Regions from separate parts of the Fictibacillus halophilus genome, predicted to be linked through region 1. Evidence: riboswitches for the same ligand, from Rfam matches in the RefSeq annotation. Region 1 holds a riboswitch; the other holds the start of a gene.
The links. Region 1 has a riboswitch for cyclic di-AMP ahead of I5J82_RS03250 (hypothetical protein). Riboswitches for the same ligand answer to the same signal wherever they lie in the genome.

Region 1 (6,104 bases):
TCATTGTGTGAAAATAAATGAATCATGTCAGTATCCTCTCTATTATGCTCTCTGTCTAGAGTATCGTCATAAAGCATAAAGTTCAACCTTTATATCGTAGTATTCTTTTCATTTACAACTTCAGCTGATTTTAATACTGAAAAGGGAATGGATATGCTCAATACTTCTTGTGAAGTATCACATAAAAATATTTACAAATGATGGCATTAGGTAGAAAATGGTAATGATGCAAATTATGCAAAGTTGGAGGTTATGATGTGAAGGAATTTCTGAAAGTGTTTCAGAATAAAAACTTCAGAAAGCTGTTTTTTGCTGGTTTTACTTCAATGATGGGAAGTATCATAGGAGTTACAGCTTTTATGTTTTATTTGTTGGATAAGTTCGGTGAACAGCCGTTTTATGCAACACTTGCCGAATTGATGTATTCTTTACCAACACTAGCTGTTTTCTTTATCGTAGGAGTGTTAGCAGATCGTATGGACCGTCAAAAGATCGCACTCTATTGTGATTGGATTTGTGCAGGGCTGTGCCTTCTATTAATGGGTGCTATATGGCTTGATTGGATGCCGTTGATTTTTGCTATCTTATTCTTAAGAAGTGCTGTTGGTAAATTTTTTCATCCAGCCGACCAAGCGATGGTACAAGGCGTACTTTCAAAAGAGGATTATGCAATTGCAGCTGGATTAAATCAAATGGTAGGCAGTTTATTTATGCTTTTTGGAAATATGATTGCCATTTTTATTTATTGGAGTGTAGGCATACAAGGAGCAATTGCGTTTGATCTTGTTACATATGTTATATCAGCATTGTTAATTATGAGTATGAGAGTAAATGAAGAAGTTCGTCTACCGAACGGACTACACAAGTTCAAGGATATTCGTGTAAAGATGGTATGGAAGGATTTCACTGCGGGGTTTGTCTATATTAAGCAGTCAAAGCTTCTCCTCTCTCTAATTTTCGGGTTTTTCTTGTTTGGGATAGTAAATGGAGGATTGTCTGTTTTGCCGGCTTTTATCATGAAATATAAACTCGTTCCAGATAATTATGAGCAAATGATGATGTGGATGGGTGTTGTGTTTGGTGTATCCATACTTACAGGGAGTGTGTTAAGTTCGATGCTTGCTAAAAAGATTAGACTCTCGTATGCCATTGTTCTTGGTCTATTCGTTAGTGGGTTGTCACTTGGTTTATGCGCCATCGCGCCAAATGTTTTCTTCTTCTTTATTTTTACGGGATTGGCTGGGATTAGCATTCCTTTAATCAATATCGGAATCGGTGGCTGGTTACCTAAGATTGTAGATCCTAAAATGATGGGGCGTGTTCAAGGATGGATCACGCCAATCAATATGTTATCTCATACCATGACCCTCGGTTTAATCGCGGTATTTTTCCCGAAGTTTTTAACTGTTGAAATGCTGTTCTGGGTTGTTGGAGGATGTCTGATACTTGTTGGAGTTTTTTATATGTTCACCTTGCCAAAGTATGATACGGAAGATGATGAAAACAAAAAAGAGTTACAATTAGAAAAAATACCAGTCTAAAGGTGGAGTTTATGGCGAAGCCCTTTTATAATGAAAAGCGGAGGGGAAGCCATGGCAACATTTCAAAACGTACTATTCTGGTTTTTTTTAATCTTACCGATCATTCTATTCTTTGTAGCGATTGCGAGAACTTCATGGATTTTGATGCTTGTTAACCTTTTTTTAGCTTTGCCGATCATTTGGTTTGTGAGCTGGGTTACAGAAAGTTATGGAGCGGTCTTTGTAGTATTTGCAATTCATTTGTTCACAGGCGCTTGGCTTTGGACTAAAAGACAGAGATTGGATTTTAGATCGTTTTAACAAGGCTCTGCAAATTTATGTTTGCAGAGTTTTTTTATTTTGTATTAAAAACATTCAATTGCAGATATTAATTGTTAGAATATTAAAACATTTTTTTGTTTATAAAAATAATGAAAATCAATGAAAATCAATGAAAATAGTTGTAAGGGTTACAGGTTATGCATAAAGAAGGTTATTTTAAGAGATTTTGGAAATAAATATAGATATTTTAGTGTTTTTGGTTGATTTACAACAGTGGAAACCAGGAGTAATATAGTCCTTATCTTAAATCTTTAAATATTTTCCATGACCGCTGAATCCAATTTGGAACGGAGGAACCATCGGCAGTTTTTTAATTGCCAGGGGTGAAACTTATTAAGTCGGGCGACTTCTGCCGTCCGAACCCGTCAGCTAACTTCGTAAGCGTGGTAGGAGAGGGAAGGTGAATTTGAAAAAAATGTCGTTATAATTTAAAAAACTATGATTATTATATCATGCGTCTTTATCGCTTAATTCCTAACTTTAGGGAGCGGGGGAACCAACCGCAGGCTATCGTGTCTGCATGGGGTGAATCTCGAGTGATCGAGTAGGGCTACTCTCAAGCCCGAATCCGTCAGCTAACTCCGTAAGCGTTCAGAGAGAGGCAACAAATTTCGTGTGTTTACACGCTTATTCAAGTATGTGTAGAAGCCGCGAGAAGAGTTCCTCTTCCGCAGGCTTCTTTTTTGTTGTCTTTTTTTACACTATCAGAAATTATAGCTTGTTTGCACGATGATTTTCGACGTAGCAACAAGTTTAAGACGATAGTATAAGTGCAACTAAGGCTGACGTGAAAGGCTTGGCATCAGCCAAGTTTTCTTTAAGAAATGGAGGAAGTAAACGATGGCAATACCATCTGGAAACGTGCTCATCATGTTTCCTGACCAAGTTTCAGATGTATTTATTTCAAAACTAAGATTATGTGATGAATATCAATCTCTTGTTCTATGCGTTCCTAACCGAGAAGAGGCAGACAGACTTTCACAAGTTGGTTTTCAACATGTGTATGTCATGAATTATGGTGACAAACGTAAATTGATTGAAATGGTAGGGCCGTTTGTCCAAAAGATTATTGTCGTTGAATCAGGCTTTTTGGAATGCTGCCAAACGATCGAGCTCATTCGCAGCATCTATAACCTACCTGTTTATGTCATTAAATCAGACACAAGGTACATCACAAGAGTATACAAAGAACTAGGTGCCGACTACGTAATCTATAACAAAACAGGAAACATTCAATTCTTACTTTCTTCATAAAAGAAACGGAGGAATATAAAAATGAAAATGAGTCCGAGTGAAATTGAACAAATCTTATTAAAAGCCAAAAGAGAACAGTTGAATGCATATTACGCAAGTGTAATACAGCATAATCTCTCTAAATGGTCGATACAGGACACACTTCGCAACAAAGGTTAAAAAAATCTGAAGAGGGAGCTTTTGCCGCGTGCTCCCTCTAAATTCTTATCACTGATAGGCAGGGATAAATAATGGGAGCAGAGTCAGTTGTTTTATTGCCAAGACGGTTATCGATCGGACAGATCAATGAATTTGTCAATGCTGCTGGTTCTTTCGAGAGTGAGATCCTTTTCTATTACCAAGGAATACAAATTAATGCGAAAGGCTTGCTATCGGTCAATCTATTCTTTTTGTCACATTATTCAAGGAATCAAGATGAACCTATCACACTTAGAGTTGAAGGCTGCGATTCACAAGATGCCATAAAAAATTTATCACATATGTTATCGGGTTTTATTGAGTAGTTTACTAGTTAGGTAAGGAGGAAGATACATGTTAGATCTTTATATGGTTTTAACACTAGTCGTTTCATTTTTGCTTTATTTTAAATTTGTTTATTGGTGTGATCAAATCGCAGGAGGGGACAAGGAAAAATGATAATAACCATGATTGCAACTGGTGGCGTTTTTCTATATTTGGTTTATGCACTAATTAACCCTGAAAAGTTTTAACCGAACAACATATTAAAGGATTCATTTAGGAGGAACATGGTTATGGGAGTTTTACAAATTGCAATCGTGATCGTTTTATTGCTTCTGATCGTTAAACCGTTAGGAAGCTATATCTATCACGTGTTTTCAAACAAGGCTAATAAAACAGATAAAATTTTTGGTCCGATTGAGAAAATGATTTATTCCATATCCGGAATCAAAGAAAGACCGGGTATGACATGGAAAAAATATACGGTGTCATTATTACTTACGAATATCGTCTTGGTTGCAGTCGGATATGTCATCTTACGTCTGCAAAAACTGCTTCCGTTCAATCCGAGCAATATAGACAATATGGAACAAACCTTATCTTTTAACACGATTGTCAGTTTTATGACGAATACAAACCTGCAGCATTACAGTGGAGAAACTGGACTTTCTTATTTTTCTCAAATGTCGGTCATCATGATGATGATGTTTACATCTGCTGTAACAGGAATCATTGTTGCTATTGCATTTATACGTGGTATTACAAGCAAAGGGTCAACCATTGGCAATTTCTTTGAAGACTTTGTAAAAGGACATACACGTTTACTTATCCCAATGGCCGTTGTGGTTACATTGGTTCTGGTTGGATTAAAGGTTCCTCAGACGTTAGATGGTACGATCCAAGTTACAACGCTTGAAGGAGAAAAACAAGAAATCGCTACGGGTCCAGTAGCTTCGCTTGTTTCTATCAAACACTTAGGTACAAACGGTGGAGGATTCTTTGGAGTAAACTCTGCACATCCTTTCGAAAATCCATCTCCTTTAACGAACGTGATCGAGATTTTATCGATGTGGTGTATCCCTGCTGCATTAACTTACACCTATGGCCGTTTTGCTAGAAACCAAAAACAAGGCTGGGTCATTTTCAGTGCGATGGCTATTTTATTTACCGCATTTTTATCATTAATTTATATCTCTGAAAGCAACGGAAATCCAGCATTGAATGCAATGGGGCTTAGTTCTGAACAGGGAAGTATGGAAGGTAAAGAGGTTCGTTTTGGAATTGCTCAGTCCGCATTGTTTAGTACAGTAACGACTGCGGCCACAACAGGAACTGTTAACAACATGCATGATACGTTAACACCGCTTGGTGGTATTACACCATTATCTCTCATGATGTTAAACACAGTGTTTGGCGGAGATGGAGTTGGTTTAGTGAACATGCTGATGTATGCCATTATTGGTGTATTTATCTGCGGTCTTATGGTTGGTCGTACACCGGAATTCTTAGGAAGAAAAATTGAACCAAAAGAGATGAAACTAATAACGATCGCATTGCTTGCACATCCTTTAATCATTCTTGGCCCGACGGCACTGGCATTTATGACGGAACTTGGGAAAGGCGCGATCAGCAATCCGGGATTCCATGGTATCTCACAGGTTCTTTATGAGTATACGTCTTCTGCAGCAAATAACGGTTCAGGCTTTGAGGGGCTTGGGGATAATACTCCGTTCTGGAATATCTCAACTGGACTGGTCATGCTGTTTGGCAGATACGTCTCCATCATAGCCTTGCTCGCTGTTGCCGGTTCACTTGTAAAGAAACAACCTGTTCCTGAAACGATTGGTACGTTTAGAACAGATAATATGCTTTTCGTCGGTATTCTTGTTGGGGCAGTGCTTATTATTGGTGCATTAACTTTCTTACCAGTAATGGCGCTTGGACCAATCGCAGAATACTTGTCGATCCGTTAATTTAGAGAGGTGCAGATAAAAATGAATCAAACAAAACAGAGTATGAGTTCTGGCCTCATCAGCCGAGCTATGATAGAAAGTATTGTCAAATTAAATCCTATCACCATGATGAAAAATCCTGTCATGTTTGTAGTAGAGATCGGAACGTTTCTTGTTCTGCTCATGATGATTATGCCAAAGCAGTTTGATGCAGAAGGCAGATTTGGTTATAACTTGTCCGTATTCCTAATTCTTCTGTTTACGATCCTATTTGCAAACTTTGCAGAAGCCTTAGCTGAAGGTAGAGGTAAAGCGCAAGCGGACAGTTTAAAGAAAACAAAAAAAGGAACAATTGCAAAAAAAATAGCGAAATCAGGTGCGGTTAAGGAAGTATCTTCAGAAGATCTTCGCAAAGGAGACATCGTTTTAGTAGAGACAGGGGATATGATTCCTGGTGACGGTGAAATAATTGAAGGTCTTGCTTCCATTGATGAATCGGCAATAACGGGAGAATCAGCACCTGTTATTAAAGAGGCAGGAGGAGATTTTAGTTCTGTCACAGGTGGTACGAAAGTGG
Region 2 (6,104 bases), 1.8 Mb from region 1:
GACCGTGACCAAGCTAAAGGTATCGTTGCAGGTGAAGGTGATGTTGCCATCATGAACTCTTACTATTTTGGTCAGATGCTTAACTCAGAAGATCCTGAAGAAGTGAAAGTTGCTAAACAATTAAGTGTATTTTTCCCTAACCAAGAAACAACAGGTACGCACATCAATATTAGTGGTATAGGTGTAACGAAACACGCTAAGAACAAAGAGAATGCTATTGAGTTGGTGGAATATCTATCTAGTCCTAAAGTTCAAAAAGTATTTGCTGAAGCAAACTACGAGTATCCTGTTAATAAAGAAGTTGAACCTTCAGAGCTTTTAAAATCTTGGGGTAACTTTAAAGAACAAGATCTTAACCTTTCTAAGCTAGGTGAAAACAATGCAGACGCTGTTAAAATTATGAATGAAGTTAGCTGGAAATAAATGTTAATACTTTGCCGTATCACGATTTGTGATACGGCTAATTCCATGTAAAACAAACAACGAGATCAATGCTGATGAGTAAAGAAGGTGAAAATTTTGTATCTAATTCGAAAAATGAGATCACAGTTTAATAGTTGGGCTTTGCTTAGTGTGATTTTTTCTATTCTAATCCTTTTACCAGCTTTGCTCATCATGGTTCAGTTATTCGCTGAGAGTAATGAGAATTGGGAACATATAAAAGAATTTATGTTGAAAAATTATATCGTGAATTCTGTGACGCTAGTTAGTTTCACTGGCCTTTTCACAGTGTTGATCGGGGTGAGTGCAGCATGGCTAGTTTCTGCATATAAAGTTCCCATGCACCGATTCTTTAAATGGGGTCTCATACTTCCTCTTGCAATACCACCTTATATTGGAGCTTATACGTACCATGGCATTCTAAACTATACAGGAGTCATTCAGACGACATTAAGAAACCAGTTTGGTATAAAAGTAGACCAAAAGTTTTTTGACATCATGAACATACCAGGTGCTGTTTTCATTTTTACGATGTTTCTTTATCCCTATGTTTATATCATTACAAGAAGCTTCTTAGAAAATCAGTCATCATCACTGATCGAGAATGCGCGTTTGTTAGGAAAAGGTTCGTTCATGACATTTATACAAGTCGTGCTGCCTGTGTCTCGTGCAGCGATCGTTGGTGGCGTTAGTCTAGTTATTCTTGAAGTCTTTAATGATTACGGTGTAGTTAAATATTTTGGTATCCAAACGTTTAGTACTGCCATATTTCAAGCTTGGTTCGGAATGGGAGATATCTATTCAGCTATCAAGTTAGCGGGTACTTTAATGTTGATTGTAATTTTGATCTTAATCCTTGAAAAAGTAATAAGGGGTAGGAAGCAGTATAGCTATTCCACTTCAAAAGTACGGCCCTTAGAACCAAAAGAACTTAAAGGTTGGAAAAAATACGCTGTACTAAGCTTTTTTATTTCTTTATTTGCTCTAGCTTTCGGAATTCCTTTTATACAGCTTTTACATTGGGTGTATATGACATATGACGTCATTTTAAGTGCTACATTTGCAGACTTGATTTGGAACTCAGTTTTTGTTGCGGGTATAGGTTCAGTTCTAATCATTATCGTGGCCTTAATCATCGCTAACTTTAGTCGTCTGTCAAAAGGTTGGGGAGGGAAGGTATTTTCCAAAATAACGGTTTTAGGCTATTCGATTCCTGGAGCTGTAATCGCAATCGGCGTACTGACTTTATTTCTATCACTGGACGAAAAGGTAATTACGTTATACGAATGGCTTGGATTAGAGCCTACTCTTGTACTGAGCCTCAGTATTAGTATGCTGATCTTTGCCTATGTTGTTCGCTTTCTTGCGGTCGGTTTTAACTCGATTGAGTCAGGTTTTGATAAAGTAGGAACAGTTTTCACAGAAGCTTCAAGAACGTTAGGGATGTCAGTAACGAAGACATTTTTTAAAGTAGATATCAAGATGATCAAAGGAGCGATTGCTGGGGGGTTCATTCTTGTTTTTGTAGATATTTTAAAAGAGCTGCCTCTTACTCTTATCCTACAGCCTTTTAATTTTTACACGTTGGCTACAAAAACATTTCAATATGCAAGTGACGAACGTATTCACGAAGCCTCTGTTTCATCAATGGTGATTATTTGTATAAGTGCACTTTCGATTTTCTTTTTACACAGAGTATTAGAAAAGGAGCCAAAATAATGTTTGTTCAAATCAAAGACCTAACATTTCATTACAAGAATTCGCGTGAACCTTTGTTCGAAAATCTATCTCTAAGCTTTAAGCAGGGAGAAGTTTCGGTAATCTTAGGGGAAAGCGGAAGTGGGAAAAGTACGTTACTTCGTCTGATAGCAGGACTAGAAGTGCCATCAAAAGGGTCGATCCTAATCGATCAGGCAGTTATGAACGATACATTCCGTTTTGTTCAGCCAGAAAAACGTGGTGTTGGTTTGGTTTTTCAAGATTATGCTTTGTTCCCTCATATGACTGTTGAAAAGAATATCAAATTTGGCCTAACGAAAATGAATCGTAAACAGAAGCAATCGCGAATGGAAGAATTATTAGCTATTGTGGGTATGGAAGATTATGCTTCTCGTTATCCTTATGAATTGAGTGGTGGGCAGCAGCAGCGTGTTGCACTAGCAAGAGCTATGGCTCCAAACCCATCTTTGATCATGTTCGATGAGCCTTTTAGCAATCTCGATTCTAAGCTTCAATTACAGATTAGGGATGAACTACAGGAAATTCTTAAACGTACTGGAATCACTTCTATCTTTGTTACTCATGATGAAGAGGATGCTCGTGCTATAGGAGACCGAATCATACTAGTAAACGATGGGAAGATTCAAGATGAAGGACGTCCTGAAATGGTTTTGAAAAGGAATAAAGAAAAGTTATCGCTAGCATACGTTTAAACAAAAAACCGGGATATCCCGGTTTTTATTTTTTGAATTGAGTATCTAGTTTTCCGTTCATGTCGATTAAGAATCCGATTTCTCGTCCTAACAATTCACCCAGTTCTTTTGCTTTTTTTTCGCTTTCGTTCTTTATTTGTTCAATCGTAAGTTCACCTTTTAACTTGGATGCTCCAACGATAATACTTAATTCACCTTTTTCATAAAATACAATTTTCATTTACAATACCTCCCTGAAAAATAGAACCTTATACATCATTCGTTTTTTCTCACATGCTTATGGGGTAGAAGTGAGAATCTGGAAAAACATTCATCATGAAACAATTAATTGGAAGAAATAAGTATAGCAAGTTTCCTTGACATCATTTTATGTATGTTGATAACATTACAGTATATGATATATGATTCGCTGAATCCTGATGTTCTATTCGATTGAATATTCAGGAGCGGGGGAACCACATTATGGCTTCTAAGCCTTGGGATGAATTTGCGCGTAAGCAAAAGGGACAACTCTCAATTTCCTAATCCGACAGCTAACCTCGTAAGCGTTTTTGGAGAGAGAACTCTACACATGGGATAAGTCTATGTGTAGCTGTGTATTCCCACGGAAAATCCTCTCTATTTTCGGTGGGTTTTTATATGCAACAAATAGGGCATATATTAGTAATATTTCTCTTCAGTCACGAGTTAAATATTTTGAAAATTTAATAAAGGGGGTATTTTTTGATGAAATTATCTACAAAAATCTTGGTCGCTCTGGCACTTGGGGTAGTTGCAGGTCTTATTCTAAATTTAGCCTTTCCAGATGCATTTTCTGTGCTTGATAAATACGTATTCAAGCCAGTCGGAACGTTATTTTTAAATCTGATTAAAATGTTAGTCGTTCCGATTGTATTCTTTTCAATCGTACTTGGAACAGCAGGATTAGGTGATCCGAAGAAACTTGGAAGAGTAGGTGCCAAAACAGTCGGTTACTTTTTAGCAACAACTACAATCGCAATTATTATTGCTATGGCTTTAGCACTCATCTTTAAACCAGGTGTTGGGGACTTTGAAACAGAAGGTGCAAAGTTTGAGCAACAAGAAGCACCAGCAGTAACAGATACATTACTCAATATCATTCCTACTAATCCTATTCAAGCTATGGCTGAAGGTGATATGCTTCAAATTATCGCATTTTCAGTTTTTGTAGGATTCGCTCTAACGATGCTGGGTAGTAAAACAAAAGGGATTATGGATCTAATTGAACAAGGTAACGATATTATGATGTACCTTGTAAACGTGGTTATGAAGTTTGCTCCATATGGCGCATTTGCATTAATTGCTTCTGCTGTCGGAAGCCAAGGAATGGATGCCATTAAAGCAATGGGCTTATATATGAGTGTAGTTATTTTAGCTCTTTTCATTCACTCTGTTGTAGCCTATGGAGGTTCAATTGCTCTCTTAGCAAAGAAGAGCCCGATTTGGTTCTTTAAAGGCTTTGCACCAGCAATGTCAGTAGCATTCAGTACGTCAAGTTCGAATGCAACACTCCCAATCTCAATGAAAACAGCTCAAGAAAATCTGGGTGTTCGAAAATCAATCAGTGGTTTTGTTCAACCGCTTGGTGCAACAATTAACATGGATGGAACAGCCATCATGCAAGGTGTTGCAACGATTTTTATTGCGCAAGTATACGATGTTAATTTAGGTATTACAGAGATGCTTACTGTTATTTTAACTGCAGTGCTTGCTAGTATCGGTACAGCTGGTGTTCCTGGAGTTGGACTGATCATGTTAGCGATGGTATTGAACTCTGTAGGATTACCTGTTGAGGGTATTGCTTTAATCCTAGGTGTTGATAGACTTCTTGATATGCTAAGAACAGCTGTTAACATTACAGGTGATGCTGCATGTGCAGTAATCGTTGATAAAGGTGAAGACAAACATCTTGGAACTCGTGATCAAGAAGTTAGTGCGTAAATAAACACAATAAACGGCCGCAGGGGTTAAACCTCTGCGGCTTTTTTATATGCCGATTTCCCTAGTTTTTTAATGTTGAGTAAATAAATGTAAGCACTGGTGAAAAATCATGGTAAAATAAGAAGATACATAATGAGATTTCGGAGTGATCTTCTTGGAAAAATGGCTAGAGATATTAACACTTGCTGCAAAGATCATATGGGTACAGATTCAAACCGTTATTCATCCTATCATCGAGTTAACAGAGAGCGCGATGAACTCTTTTTGGTTTGTCTTTTCACTTACGATCATCGCAGGATACGTATTACTTAGGCTTGTACAGAACGCACTTACCTTCTATCAAGCTCATAATTTTATTCACAGAAAAATGATTAACGAACCCGCTAGTGATATTGAATTCACCTTATTTATGAAATCACTTTGGAAGAAAGATCGATCTAAAGGATTATTGGCCAATGCCAAATCGGCTAAGAGTAGATACCTTCAGTTCAATACTCAAGAACGTTTGTCACTACAGAACTACTTGCAGCATCGACTGAGATTTTTACGTACCAACCAGCCATTGTTCATCTTAGGCGCTGTTGTAATAGGATTGATTTCTAGTATTTCAGTGAATGTACTACCGATTGAGGTAGCTGCACTTACTGCGGAAAATGTATTAAAAACAGCACTTTTCATTCTTTCCTGGCTGTTGATTATGCAAGCTAAATACGTTTCTATGAAAAAACAAACGTATCATCACCTAGCATGGATGCAAGATACCAACCGAACAACCACGGTTGATTACATGCAGGAAGAAGATGTTACGGTTTCAACGAACAAAGAAAACAACCCTGCGTATTAACGTGATACGTAAGGGTTGTTTTTTATCCAGAACCGATAAGGATAATGAACGGCTTCTTCGGCATATTGTATTCCGATACGAGGACCTGAGATAATTTCATTCTGTACTACTATCATTCCTTCTTCTACTCGTATATTTCCCTCATTGATCTTCTTACCATTATCACTTAATGTGAATCCCATTGCTTTACTCAGTTTACCTGGTCCATTTGTAAGCATAATCTCATTCTTTACTCTTGCTCGTCTTTCCCTCATTCTTTCTATTCCCTCATTAGGTTGAATAGCTCTAATGAGTATAGCTTCAGGTTTATTAACAGGGCCGGAAACGATATTAAAGCAAACATGCATTCCATAAATAAAATAAGTGTAAATCGTACCTGCTTCACCGTACATCACTTCTGTTCTAGCTGTTCTTCGGTTGTTAAA

Region 2: it holds a riboswitch for cyclic di-AMP, as region 1 does, so the genes downstream of both, I5J82_RS12375 (dicarboxylate/amino acid:cation symporter) here and I5J82_RS03250 (hypothetical protein) in region 1, are expected to answer to the same signal.

Annotation. Positions count from the first base shown of each region.
Region 1 is NZ_JAEACF010000001.1:609,602-615,705, forward strand. It holds gene I5J82_RS03235 (DHH family phosphoesterase) at 1-26, opposite strand, end outside; gene I5J82_RS03240 (MFS transporter) at 258-1,541, shown strand; gene I5J82_RS03245 (hypothetical protein) at 1,593-1,841, shown strand; cyclic di-AMP (ydaO/yuaA leader) riboswitch at 2,122-2,262, shown strand; cyclic di-AMP (ydaO/yuaA leader) riboswitch at 2,317-2,468, shown strand; gene I5J82_RS03250 (hypothetical protein) at 2,703-3,116, shown strand; gene I5J82_RS03255 (hypothetical protein) at 3,138-3,275, shown strand; gene I5J82_RS03260 (HPr family phosphocarrier protein) at 3,347-3,619, shown strand; gene kdpF (K(+)-transporting ATPase subunit F) at 3,761-3,826, shown strand; gene kdpA (potassium-transporting ATPase subunit KdpA) at 3,869-5,548, shown strand; gene kdpB (potassium-transporting ATPase subunit KdpB) at 5,570-6,104, shown strand, end outside.
Region 2 is NZ_JAEACF010000001.1:2,379,131-2,385,234, reverse strand. It holds gene I5J82_RS12395 (Fe(3+) ABC transporter substrate-binding protein) at 1-423, shown strand, start outside; gene I5J82_RS12390 (ABC transporter permease) at 538-2,160, shown strand; gene I5J82_RS12385 (ABC transporter ATP-binding protein) at 2,160-2,873, shown strand; gene I5J82_RS12380 (hypothetical protein) at 2,899-3,093, opposite strand; cyclic di-AMP (ydaO/yuaA leader) riboswitch at 3,271-3,436, shown strand; gene I5J82_RS12375 (dicarboxylate/amino acid:cation symporter) at 3,600-4,835, shown strand; gene I5J82_RS12370 (hypothetical protein) at 4,990-5,679, shown strand; gene I5J82_RS12365 (DNA-3-methyladenine glycosylase) at 5,676-6,104, opposite strand, start outside.